Regions from separate parts of the Enterococcus sp. DIV0840 genome, predicted to be linked through region 2. Evidence: predicted binding sites of a transcription regulator. Region 2 holds the regulator's gene; each other region holds the start of a gene.
The links. The regulator LexA, encoded in region 2, represses DNA repair genes until DNA is damaged. The targets are predictions, from matches to a motif close to CNAACANNTGTTNG.

Region 1 (4,335 bases), 1.5 Mb from region 2:
AAAGAAGAACGCTTTATCTGTGAAGGCTATGAAGCGAGAAAACAGTTTAGACAAGCTAAGCGTCAAGAAAGTATTGATCTAGCTAGAAATGTCGACTTAGATATTCCTTGGAACTAGTAATAGACGTGAACACTCATTTTCTAAACAGAAAGTGAGTGTTTTTTTCACAATGATGCTATGATAAGACTAATAAAAAAGTAAGGGTGTGATTTGTCATGGAAAAACCATCAAAAGAAGAGTTGAAAGAAAAGCTATCCGATATTGAATATGCTGTAACACAGGAAAATGCGACGGAACGACCTTTTACTGGTAAATATGATGACTTTTACCAAGAGGGAATTTATGTGGATGTGGTGAGTGGCGAACCACTTTTTAGCTCAAAAGATAAATATGATGCAGGCTGTGGCTGGCCAGCTTTTACTAAACCTATTGAAAAGCAAGGCGTTAAAGAAAATTCAGATTTTTCTTTAGGAATGCGCCGAGTTGAGGTTCGCAGTAAAGAAGCGGATTCTCATTTAGGACATGTTTTTACGGATGGACCACAAGATCAAGGTGGTTTACGTTATTGTATCAATGCGGCAGCGTTACGGTTTATTCCAGTGGAAGAGCTAGAAAAAGAAGGATACGGAGAATACAAAAGCTTATTTGAGTAATATAAAAGCTGATCTAGACAGTTAAAATCTGTTTAGATGGGCTTTTTTTATTTACGTATAAAAATGATTGCTATTTACTTTAATTTTTAGTATTATAAGAATATTCAGAAAATTAAAATTACGTAAGAAAATAATTGTTTATCGAGGAGAAAAAAATGAAAAAAACAAACATAACGAAATTAATCAGTGTGATGATGCTATCTACACTAGTGTTAGCAGCCTGCGGCGGTGGCGGCAAGACTGATTCTACAGATAGTAGCAATGACAGTAAAAAAGCGAGTGGGGAACAGCTTTTTAAACTAGTCGTTCAACAAGAAATGCCAAGTGCAGATTTATCAGTAGCAACAAATACGATCAGCTTTTCAGCATTGAACAATATCTATGAAGGGTTATATCGTTTGGATGATAAGAGTAAACCACAGCCTGCCGGTGCAGTAGAATTGGCAAAGAAAAGCGATGACGGGTTGACATACACATTTAAACTTAGAGAAGATGCTAAATGGTCAAATGGCGATCCTGTAGTGGCGTCAGATTATGTCTATGGCTGGCAACGTACAGCAGATCCTAAAACAGCAGCAGAGTATGCGTATATGTTTGAATTAGTTAAAAACGGCGCAGATGTTTCTGCAGAAAAAAAAGGACTGGATGAATTAGGGATCAAAGCAATCAACGATTATGAATTAGAAGTAACCTTAGAACAAGAAACGCCGTACTTTGATTACTTGTTGGCTTTCCCATCATTTTTCCCGCAAAATAAAAAAATAGTCGAAGAAAAAGGCAAAGACTATGCAACAACGAGTGATGCATCAGTTTATAACGGACCATTTACATTGACTGATTTTGACGGACCTGGAACAGATACCGAATGGTCTTACACAAAAAATGATCAATATTGGGATAAAGACGCAGTTCAATTAGATAAAATCGAAGTGAAAGTTGTTAAAGAAGCACCGACATCATTGAATCTTTTCCAAGATGGACAAGCAGATGATGTGATCTTAAGCGGTGAATTAGCCAAACAAATGGCCGATGATCCAGAACTTGTAATCGAAAAAGATGCGCGTACTTCTTATCTTGAATTCAATCAAAGGGATGAAAAATCGCCATACCACAATGCGAATCTACGTAAAGCAATCTCTTATTCAATCGACCGTGATGCATTAGTTGACCGAATCTTAGGAGACGGCTCGGTTGCGTCTACTGGTCTCGTGCCAGCAGGAATGTCATTTTCACCAGAAGGCAATAAAGACTTTGCTGACGAAAATAAAAATGTACTGACACATGATACCAAAAAAGCCAAAGAATACTGGGCAAAAGCGAAACAAGAATTAGGAATCGATTCATTTAAATTTGATATCGTAGGCGATGATACTGATTCTACAAAAAAAGTACTAGAATATATCCAAGGCGCAGTGAAAGAGACCCTTGATGGTGTGGATGTTACCGTCACAAATGTACCGTTTACTGTTCGTTTAGACCGTGGTAAGAATGGTGACTTTGAAGTGATCATGGGCGGCTGGGGTGCTGATTATGCAGATCCAAGTAGTTTCACTGATCTATTCCTAACTGGCGGATCTTACAATAGAGGTCGCTACTCAAATGAAAAATATGACCAATTAGTCAAAGATTCTGGCAGTAAAAATGCGTCAAATCCAGAAAAACGCTGGACAGACATGGTAGATGCTGAAAAACTATTGATGGACGATATGGGTGTTGCACCAGTTTATCAAAAAGCAGAAGCCCACATGCGTAGTAAAAAAGTCAAAGGTGTAGTAGCTCACGGAGCAGGCGCACGATATGACTATAAATGGACATACATTTCTGAATAAAAAAATAAGCCAATACGAATTGAATCCTAATTCGTATTGGCTTTCTTTCATATCAAGCTACTGATTTTCTTGGATTTGTGCTAAAATAGAAACGTATGTGCGTGTAAAGCATAAGCGACGGTATCAAGAAAGGTGAAATTATGTACGAGTATATCATTGGTAAAGTGACATTTATCAGTCCTTATTATATTGTAATAGAAACAAATGGCATTGGCTTTCAGATTTCTGTGGGGAATCCCTACCGTTATTCTGGAAAAACCGACCAGCAAATCAAAATCTATGTCCATCAAGTCATTCGTGAAGATGCCCATTCTTTATACGGATTTGGTGATTTAGATGAAAAACAACTTTTCTTAAAACTGATCAGCGTTTCAGGAATCGGACCTAAAAGTGGTTTAGCAATCATGGCTTCAGAAGATCACGGTGGGTTGATTAATGCAATCGAAAGTGAAGATGCGGCGTATCTAACGAAATTCCCTGGTGTAGGCAAAAAAACGGCACAACAAATGGTACTTGACCTCAAAGGGAAACTAGGCGAACTGGAAACATCAGAAGCAGCTGTTGAAGCAATGGCCAAAACACCGAGTACCCAATCAACAAATCAGTCTCTAACAGAAGCATTAGAAGCTCTAAGCGCATTAGGTTATAGTGAAAAAGAAATCAAACGAATTACGCCAAAACTAGAAGAATTAGGGACACAAGCCACAGACGAATACTTGCGCAATGCATTGAAATTCATGATGAAACGCTAAGGAGGAATCGCTATGACAGAAGATGAAAGACTACTCTCCGCTCAAACAAGCGAAGGGGAAGAGTCAATTGAAAAGTCGCTACGTCCGCAATTTCTCGCACAATATATCGGTCAAGACAAAGTCAAACAAGAACTTACGATCTACATTGAAGCGGCCCGTAATCGGGAAGAAGCGTTAGACCATACACTTTTATATGGCCCGCCAGGATTAGGTAAGACAACGATGGCGATGGTGATCGCCAATGAAATGCATGTTAATATCCGCACGACCAGCGGACCTGCGATCGAACGAGCTGGAGATTTAGTCGCAATTTTAAATGAGCTTGAACCAGGCGATGTTTTATTTATCGATGAAATCCATCGCTTGCCTCGAATTGTGGAAGAAATGCTGTATTCGGCAATGGAAGATTTTTATGTGGATATCATGGTAGGACAGGGAACCACTGCTAATCCCGTTCATTTTCCCTTACCACCATTTACCTTGATTGGTGCGACGACCAGAGCTGGAATGCTGTCTGCACCGCTTCGAGATCGTTTCGGGATCATTTCTCATATGGAATATTATGAAACACAAGATTTAAAAGAGATCGTTCTGCGTTCGGCTGATATTTTTCAAACAGAAATCGTAGAAGAAGGCGCCTTTGAAATTGCACGTCGTTCTCGCGGCACCCCTCGAATCGCCAATCGTTTACTAAAACGTGTGCGTGACTTTGCCCAAGTACAGTCAAATGGTACGATCGATCGCAGTATCGCTGATCAGGCGCTGACATTGTTACAAGTCGATCACCAAGGATTAGATTATGTCGATCAAAAATTATTGAAAACAATGATTGAATTATACGGCGGTGGTCCTGTAGGTTTAAGCACATTAGCGGTAAATATCAGTGAAGAAACTGAAACGGTTGAAGATATGTACGAACCTTATTTGATTCAAAAAGGGTTTATCAAGCGGACGCCAAGAGGACGAATTGCGACAGCTTTAGCTTATGAACATTTTGGCTATGAAACTTATTATCAAGAATAATGCCTAGGAATTTTATCAAGTTAATAGGAAAAGGATGAGACAAAACTACATTTAGTTTATCTCATCCTTTTTATTATT
Region 2 (4,335 bases):
AAATCACAAAATGGCTTGAGTCGAATTGCAAGATTGTTGATCTGGTTTAGTTGGAGTGCCTTGTTATAGTAAAAAAGTAGAAATTCACGAAATGTGAACATCTACTTTTTTTATTTTTTATAAATTATTATATTTTGACACTACATTTTCAACTGTAAAACCGAATTCTTTCAATACTAGATCGCCAGGAGCTGAAGCCCCAAAGTGATTTATCGTTACTGTTGTGCCGGCAGTTCCGACATAACGTTCCCAACCAAATGGTGAAGCAGCTTCGATGGCAACTCGCTTAGTCACATCTTTAGGTAAAACAGATTCTTTGTATTCTGATGTTTGTTTTTCAAATAAATCAAAACTTGGCATCGAAACAACCGAAACATCTTTTCCTTGTTCAGCTAATGCTTTTTGTGCTTCGATTGCTAAGTTCACTTCTGAACCTGTCGCAATCAAGATTCCTTCTGGTTTTTCACCTTTTTGTTTAGAAATCACATAAGCACCTTTTTGAACAAGCTCACCTGCGTTTTCTTTTGTGCCTTCAATAACTGGTAAGTTTTGACGACTTAGAACTAAGATTGTAGGAGCATCTTTTGTTGTCATTGCGATTTTCCATGCAGCAACTGTTTCGTTACCATCAGCTGGACGAATAACTTGTACACCTGGCATGCAACGGATACTTGCTAATTGTTCGACAGGCTCATGCGTTGGGCCATCTTCGCCAACTGCCACTGAATCATGAGTCAATACATAAGTTACAGGAGTATTTTGGATCGCTGCTAAACGCACTGCAGGACGTAAATAATCAGTAAAGACGAAGAATGTTCCACCATAAACACGGCTTCCCCCGTGTAATTGAATCCCATTCATTGCAGCTGCCATAGCAAATTCACGAACACCAAACCAAATATTACGGCCTTCGTACTGACCAGGCTCAAAATCTTTTTCTGCTGCAACCATTGTATTATTTGAAGCAGACAAGTCTGCAGAACCACCCCAGAAACCTGGTACAGATTTAGAAATTGCTTGAATTGTCTCTTTACTCGTAACACGGCTAGCTGCACTTGATCTAACTTCATATGTAGGCAATTCACTATCCCAGTTTTCAGGAAGTTCATCGGCGAACGCTTGTTTAAATTGTTTAGCCAACTCAGGATGTTCTTTTGTATAGTTTGCAAACATATTGTTCCATTTATCTTCAGCTTTTGCGCCTTCTTCGATCATTGTTTCTTTAAAGCGAGCAGCGACTTCATCTGGAACTGTAAAATCAGGATATTCCCAACCATAAACAGCCTTAGCAGCCGTAATTCCTTCTGCTCCGATCGGTGCACCATGAACAGAAGATGTGCCTTCTTTTGGAGCGCCATAACCGATGACCGTTTTGACTTCAATCAGTGTTGGTTTATCTAATTCAGCTTTTGCGGCTTCAATTGCTTTAGAAATCGCTTCTAAATCATTGCCATCTTTTACTAAGATATGTTGCCAACCATAAGCTTCATAGCGAGCACCAACATTTTCTGTGAAAGCTTTGGATGTTGGGCCATCTAAAGAGATATCATTTGAATCGTATAACACAATCAGCTTGCCTAATTTCATATGGCCAGCCATAGAACTTGCTTCTTGAGAAACACCTTCCATCAAGTCACCATCACCACATAATGCATACGTATAATGATCAATAATGGGGAAACTATCACGATTATAGGTTGCAGCAGTGTGCGCTTCAGCCATCGCCATACCAACAGCCATTGCAATTCCTTGGCCTAAAGGACCAGTTGTCGCTTCAACACCATCTGTATGATGTACTTCTGGATGCCCAGGAGTCTTGCTATCCCATTGACGGAAACTTTTCAGATCATCAATTGTGACACCATAGCCCGCTAAGTGTAGTAAGCTATAAAGCATTGCAGAACCATGACCAGCAGAAAGAATAAAACGGTCTCTATCTACCCAATTCCTTGATGTTTTTGGGTTTACTTTCAAGTGTTTTGTCCAAAGTGCATAAGCCATAGGTGCTGCACCCATTGGTAATCCTGGGTGTCCTGAGTTTGCTTTTTGAACTGCTTCGATACTCAATGTACGAACTGTATTGACGCCTAACTGATCAGTGTTGTCGAACAAAAAAATCATCTCCTATTTAGGTTTTTTTTACCTTTATTAACTATATTTTATCGTATTTCGTTTATGAAAGCAATTACTTTTAGTAAAAAAAACTAAAATTATTTTCTGTTGTGCAAACCTTTTGCCTTTTGAATCTCTTTCAGTTTCTCTGGTGTTACATCATTTCCTTTAGGATCAACTACTTTCATCCCTTCGATATGATGACGCATACCGCCACGAAAAGCTGCTAGATATTCTTGGCGAAGGACTTTTTGCTCTTCTTTTTCTTTCTCAGTTAATTCATTTTCTTTCGCTTTTTTTGCAAGTTCATTGATGCGATTCATTTTCTCTGACGATAACATATATTTTTGCCTCCTTATTTTAAAAGCTGATCAGGCCCATCCAACCTTTTTACAAAAGGCGGACCCATGCAACTAGACAAGTTTACTTTCCATGTCTATCTTATAAGATGAGCACCAAAAATACAACTATATTCGTATAAAAATATGGAACGATTACGTTTATTTAAAGAAAATCCAGTTTCTTGCCTTAGTCTTTTTTATCAAAAATTTGAGCATAAATACTTTTTAAAAAAACACGAACGCTTGTTTGATTCCTATATAAAACTATGGTACACTGAAAATATAAATCGAAAGAAGGTGCGGGTTGTGGTGAAACGTACAGACACAAGACAAATCGAAGTATTGAAATATATATATGAACAGGTTGAACTTAAAGGTTATCCACCAACCGTAAGAGAAATTGGAAAAGCAGTTGATCTTTCCTCAACCTCGACGGTTCATGGACATTTGGCTCGTTTAGAGAAAAAAGGACTCATTTTGCGTGACCCTACAAAACCAAGAGCAATTGAATTGACCGCAGATGGTCTGGACAGAATAGGTGTAAAACCGACAGTCATCCCGATGCTTGGCGTTGTTACGGCCGGTGAGCCTATATTAGCTGTAGAAGAAGCCTCTGACTTTTTCCCTCTACCACCTGATCTAGTAGCAGAAGAAAATGCATTATTCATGCTGACTATTAGAGGTGAAAGTATGATCAATGCAGGTATTTTAGACGGCGATCAGGTTATTGTTCGCAAACAAAGTGCTGCATCAAATGGCGATATCGTGATTGCCATGACTGATGAAGACGAAGCGACATGTAAACGATTCTTTAAAGAGACAGATCATATTCGTTTACAACCGGAAAATGATGCATTAGACCCAATTATTTTGAACAACGTAAGTATTTTAGGAAAAGTTGTTGGACTTTACCGCAATCATATTTAAATAACAAAAAAACATACTAATAAAAGTATGTTTTTTTGTTATTTCTTCGTTTAAACTCTGACAAGATTTGTTAATCTGCAGCGACTTTTCGCTGATACGTCTCAAACTGATATGCATAGCTATTTTTTTCGTCTTGTTCTCCTGCGCTTAAATTGATCAATGTCCAATCATCCCAAACAACAGCAGGAAATTTCGTATCTCCATCAAATGAATGATGGATAACTGTACGATACAACACATCACAATAAGGTAAAAAATCTTCGTATACTGCAGAACCACCTGCAATAAATGTAATGCCAGAGAAATTTTTGGCATACTCACGAACTTCTTCTACAGTATGAAATACAATGACCCCTTTTGCATGATACTCTTTGTCTCTAGTTAGAACAATCGTTTGACGGTTTGGTAACGGCCGACCGCCCATCCCCTCAAAGGTTTTTCGCCCCATAACGATGGTGTTGTCTTCAGTCATTTGTTTAAAAAATTTCAAATCATTTGGCAAATGCCAAGGTAAGCGATTTTCTTTACCGATCGTACCTTGCTCATCTTGTGCCCATATGGCTGCTAACATTGGAGAACTCCTTTCGAATTAAACGGCTATTGGTGCTTTGATTGCAGGATGCGGATCGTACCCTTCGATTACAATATCATCCATTTCAAAATCAAAAACTGATTTTTTATCTTTATTCAATTTTAATGTAGGAAAAGAGCGAATTTCTCTTGCAAGCTGTTCATTCATTTGATCGATGTGATTAGTGTATAAATGAGCATCTCCCAAAGTATGAACAAAATCGCCTACTTCTAAACCTGTTTCATGAGCAATCAAGTGAGTTAATAATGCATAACTTGCAATATTAAAAGGTACACCAAGGAAAACATCACCACTGCGCTGATATAGTTGACAACTTAATTTCCCATCATTTACATAAAATTGAAACATCGTATGGCAAGGTGG
Region 3 (4,335 bases), 400 kb from region 2:
GAAACATTGACGTTTCAGTTTGAAGTGATCAAGGTAGATAAAATGAAAGATGTTGTGACAATTTCGATTGAAGTCGTAAATGAGGAAGAAGATCGAGTACTTGATGCGGTCGTAATGGTGCAGCCCCCTCAAGTTACAATAACAGATTTAGAAGAGAAAGAAGGAGAAATAGATGAATAATGGAGCAGTAGTAAATGCTGGAATAAACAAGTTTTATTCAAAGATTTATGCATTTTTAGCGATGGGAATCGGAGTTAGTGCGCTGGTATCCTATCTGATTTTAAATGTTTACCCAATCGTTTTAGTAACATTGTTGCATTCAACAGCTTTGTTTTTTGGTTTGTGGATCGCCCAAATTGGATTAGTCATATTTCTAGGAGTTAAAGCTCAAAAAAGTCCTAGCTTAGCGGTCGGTGGATTTTTAGTTTATTCCATTCTAAATGGTGTGACAATATCTGCGACACTATTATTATATGCGCAAGCAACTGTGGTTAGTGCCTTTGTAAGTGCGGCAGCAACTTTTGGTGCAATGTCATTAGTAGGAATGTTTACAAAAAAAGATTTATCTGCAATGGGTCACGCCGCTTATAGCGCGTTGATTGGAATTATTATTGCAATGGTGATTAATTTCTTTTTCTTAAAAAGTAGCGCAGTATCATTTTTCATTTCTATTTTGATGGTATTGATCTTTGCTGGAATCACAGCTTATGATAATCAAAGAATTCGTCAAGTTTATAACGAATCAGGTGGACAAGCAGGAACTGGTACCGCAGTATTCTTCGCGTTACAATTATACCTTGATTTTATCAACTTATTCTTAGCTTTCTTACGAATTTTTGGTAAAAACAATTAATCTAATGAAACTAAATCAACAGTATCTAGAGAAATCTAGATACTGTTTTTTTGTTTGTATAGATATTTATACACAAAATGAAATTTATAATGAATTAAAATTCTTTATTTGGTTGAAATGTGATATAAAATGCATTGACTAACCTAGTACTTTGATTTATACTTTTATAAAATCACAGAAATACAGATGATTATCAATGCATGGGATGGTGTAAATGATGGAAGTGTATGAAAAAGTGCCAAAGGGATTTAAGTTTTACGGAACGCATGTTGGGATAAAGAAAAAAAGAAAAGATTTTGGGCTGATCGTAGCAGATAAAGTTTGTTATGCTGCGGCAGTTTTTACAAAAAATACATTTTGCGGAGAATGTATTCCGGTCGGGAAAGACCACGTGAAAAATGCTGAATTGCAAGCTGTTGTGGTGACGAGTGGTATTGCTAATGTTGCAACTGGTAAAATTGGTAGAGAAAATGAGTATAAAATTTTAGAAAAACTAGCGAATAAACTAACAATCGAAAAGGAAAATATCCTCCCTTCCTCCACGGGTGTAATAGGTCCACAGCTACCGATTGAGCTCATTGAAAATTTCTTAGATGAGAAGCCGATCGTTTTAAAAGAGAATTATGAAGATTTTGCACAAGCTATTTTAACAACAGATAAGCGAATCAAGGTTCGTAGCCTGAAAGTTGGAGAGGCTACGATTTTAGGAATCGTCAAAGGTTCAGGAATGATCGAACCAAATATGGCGACGATGTTGTCCTACATTTTGACTGATGCAAAAGTGGAAAAACAAGAGATTTATCCTATGTTGAAAATAGCAGTCGATCAATCTTTCAATACAATCAGTATCGATACGGATACAAGTACTAGTGACACAGTCGCATTTTTAGCCAGTGGGCACCATGAAGTCGAAAAAACAGAATTGCAAGAAGCGTTGAATCAAATCTGTAAAGGATTAGCATTAGATGTAGTAAAAGATGCTGAAGGCGCTACAAAGACGATGTTTGTGACAGTCAAAAATGCTGAAAGCAAAGAACAAGCAAAAAATGCCGGGAAATCGATTATCAACTCACCTTTAGTAAAAACTGCTTTATTTGGACATGATCCTAATTGGGGGCGTATAGCAATGGCTCTTGGTAAAACAGAAGGGTTGATTTTTGATCAAAATAAAGTAGAAATCTATTATGGACAGTATCCAATTTTTTCAACTAATAATGAAGAAAAACAAAACATCAACAAAATCGCTGAATACATTGAACAAAATGAGGATATTTATTTAATGGTCGATCTACATCAAGGCACAGAAAGTTTTGAAGTGATCGGTTGTGATTTAAGTTATGAGTATGTCAAAATAAATAGTGATTACTCGACTTGAGTATTTATCATTGCTGGTTGGACTATTAGAAAAAGCATACAAATTAGCTAGACGGCCCCACCTTAATTCTAAATTTAAAAGTTTTACTTTCTTCTCTTTTATTTTACGAATGTATGTTCTATAATAAGGACAGAATAGGTGGGATCGAATATGCAGAATACGCAAAGAATCGCAGTCCGCAGATTAGTGGAGTTTATTTTGCGCAGAGGGAGTATCGATGCTAGACATACTAGCGAACATACCGCGTTAGAAGGCGCAAAGATCCATCGAAAACTTCAGAAAACAGCCGGTGAGAATTATCAAAAAGAAATCAAACTCGCTATTAACATAGAATTAAACCAGCAAATCTACATAATTGAAGGTCGTGCAGACGGCATTTTTATTGATGATACAAAACGAACGGTGATCGATGAAATCAAAACATCAGAACCTGCATTTTCAGAATTGTTAGAAGAACAAATCGACATGTATTGGTATCAAGTGATGTGTTATGGACATATTTACTGCCAGCAGGAAGACTTGGATGAAATCACATTGCAATTGACCTATTATCAAACAACAACCGAAGAAATTACCCGACAAGAAAAGGAATTTACCAAAGAACAGTTAAAAGAATTCTTTGACGATCTGACTCAAAAATATGAACAATGGCTGATTTTCAAAACAAATTGGCGTAAAATTCGGAATCGTTCATTACAAAAATTACCTTTTCCGTATGGCGATTATCGTGCTGGCCAAAGGGAATTGGCTGTGGCTGTCTATAAAACAATTTTAAGTGATCAAAAATTATTTGTTGAAGCGCCAACTGGAACGGGAAAAACTATTTCGACTTTATTTCCAACACTAAAAGCGATTGGTGAAGAACAAGCAGAAAGAGCGTTCTATTTAACCGCTAAAACAATCACTCGTCAAGTAGCAGAAGATGCTGAAGAAGCGATGAAACAAAAGGATATGCAGCTAAAAAGTGTTACCTTAACAGCAAAAGATAAAATATGCTTCTTAACCGAACGAAATTGCACGCCGGAAGCTTGCCCTTTTGCTAATGGCTATTATGATCGTTTGAATGAAGGATTATGGGATTTGTTAAATAATGAAAATCAATTTACTCGTGAAATCATTGAACTCTATGCTCGTAAACATACCTTATGCCCATTTGAACTTTCTTTAGATGTTAGTTTGTGGTGTGATTTAGTGATCTGCGATTATAATTATTTATTTGATCCTGTTGTTTATTTAAGACGTTTTTTTGAGGAGCAGACGGAAGTCAAAGAAAATATATTTTTAGTAGATGAGGTTCATAATTTGGTTAACCGCTCACGAGAAATGTATTCGGCAGAATTGTCTAAAAGTAAGTTTTCAGCACTGAAACAAGTAATCGATAAGAATCAGACCAAGCTGATCCGAGCGCTTATCAAAATTGAAAAAGAATTTGAAAGAATCAAACAAATCTGCGATGAGGAAGAAAAAGAATTTTTACATCAACATGCGCCAATCGATTCTCTTGTTAAAGCGGCGTATTCACTAGCTGAAAAAATCAAAGAGTGGCTCCCAGAAAATCAAGATCATGCTGAGTTGAATCAAATCTTGTCTGTTTATTTTGAGTTGCTGAATTATACTAAAATCAGCGAAGGGTATGATGACCATTACTGCACGTATGTGAATTGTCAAAATTATGACATCATCATCAAGCAATTTTGTATTGACCCAAACTATCTTTTACAGCAAAAACTAGACAAAGGAAAAGCCAGTATTTTATTTTCAGCAAGTTTAACGCCGTTAGATTATTATCAGGAAATTTTAGGTGGTGGAGAGGAAAGTTTACGTTATCGAATTCCCAGTCCGTTTCCAAAAGAAAATCAATTATTGGTGATCGAAAAATATATTCAAACGACCTATAAAGAACGTGTCAATAGCTATGAAAAAATCATTGAAAGTTTAACGAATATGATTCAGCAAAAGCAGGGAAATTATTTTGTTTTCTTTCCGTCCTATTCGTACATGGATATTATTTATGAAATGTTCCGAGAAAAAAATCCCCACGTCAAAACAAAAATACAAGCTAGCATGATGAATGAAGCGGAACGTGAAGCTTTTTTGGTTGATTTTG

Region 1: a site for LexA is predicted at 2,571-2,584, ahead of ruvA (Holliday junction branch migration protein RuvA). Genes of this name have one in related genera too.
Region 3: a site for LexA is predicted at 2,335-2,348, ahead of IGL98_RS10865 (ATP-dependent DNA helicase). Genes of this name have one in related genera too.

What each region holds. Positions count from the first base shown of each region.
Region 1 covers NZ_CP172876.1:3,421,139-3,425,473, reverse strand. Annotated here, with positions in the region: gene IGL98_RS16405 (acyl-CoA thioesterase) at 1-117, shown strand, start outside; gene msrB (peptide-methionine (R)-S-oxide reductase MsrB) at 216-653, shown strand; gene IGL98_RS16395 (peptide ABC transporter substrate-binding protein) at 809-2,482, shown strand; gene ruvA (Holliday junction branch migration protein RuvA) at 2,623-3,234, shown strand; gene ruvB (Holliday junction branch migration DNA helicase RuvB) at 3,247-4,257, shown strand.
Region 2 covers NZ_CP172876.1:1,882,605-1,886,939, reverse strand. Annotated here, with positions in the region: gene tkt (transketolase) at 118-2,112, opposite strand; gene IGL98_RS09015 (DUF896 family protein) at 2,211-2,453, opposite strand; gene lexA (transcriptional repressor LexA) at 2,760-3,380, shown strand; gene IGL98_RS09005 (dihydrofolate reductase) at 3,451-3,951, opposite strand; gene IGL98_RS09000 (thymidylate synthase) at 3,970-4,335, opposite strand, start outside.
Region 3 covers NZ_CP172876.1:2,280,728-2,285,062, reverse strand. Annotated here, with positions in the region: gene IGL98_RS10880 (MaoC family dehydratase) at 1-180, shown strand, start outside; gene IGL98_RS10875 (Bax inhibitor-1/YccA family protein) at 173-853, shown strand; gene argJ (bifunctional glutamate N-acetyltransferase/amino-acid acetyltransferase ArgJ) at 1,068-2,228, shown strand; gene IGL98_RS10865 (ATP-dependent DNA helicase) at 2,379-4,335, shown strand, end outside.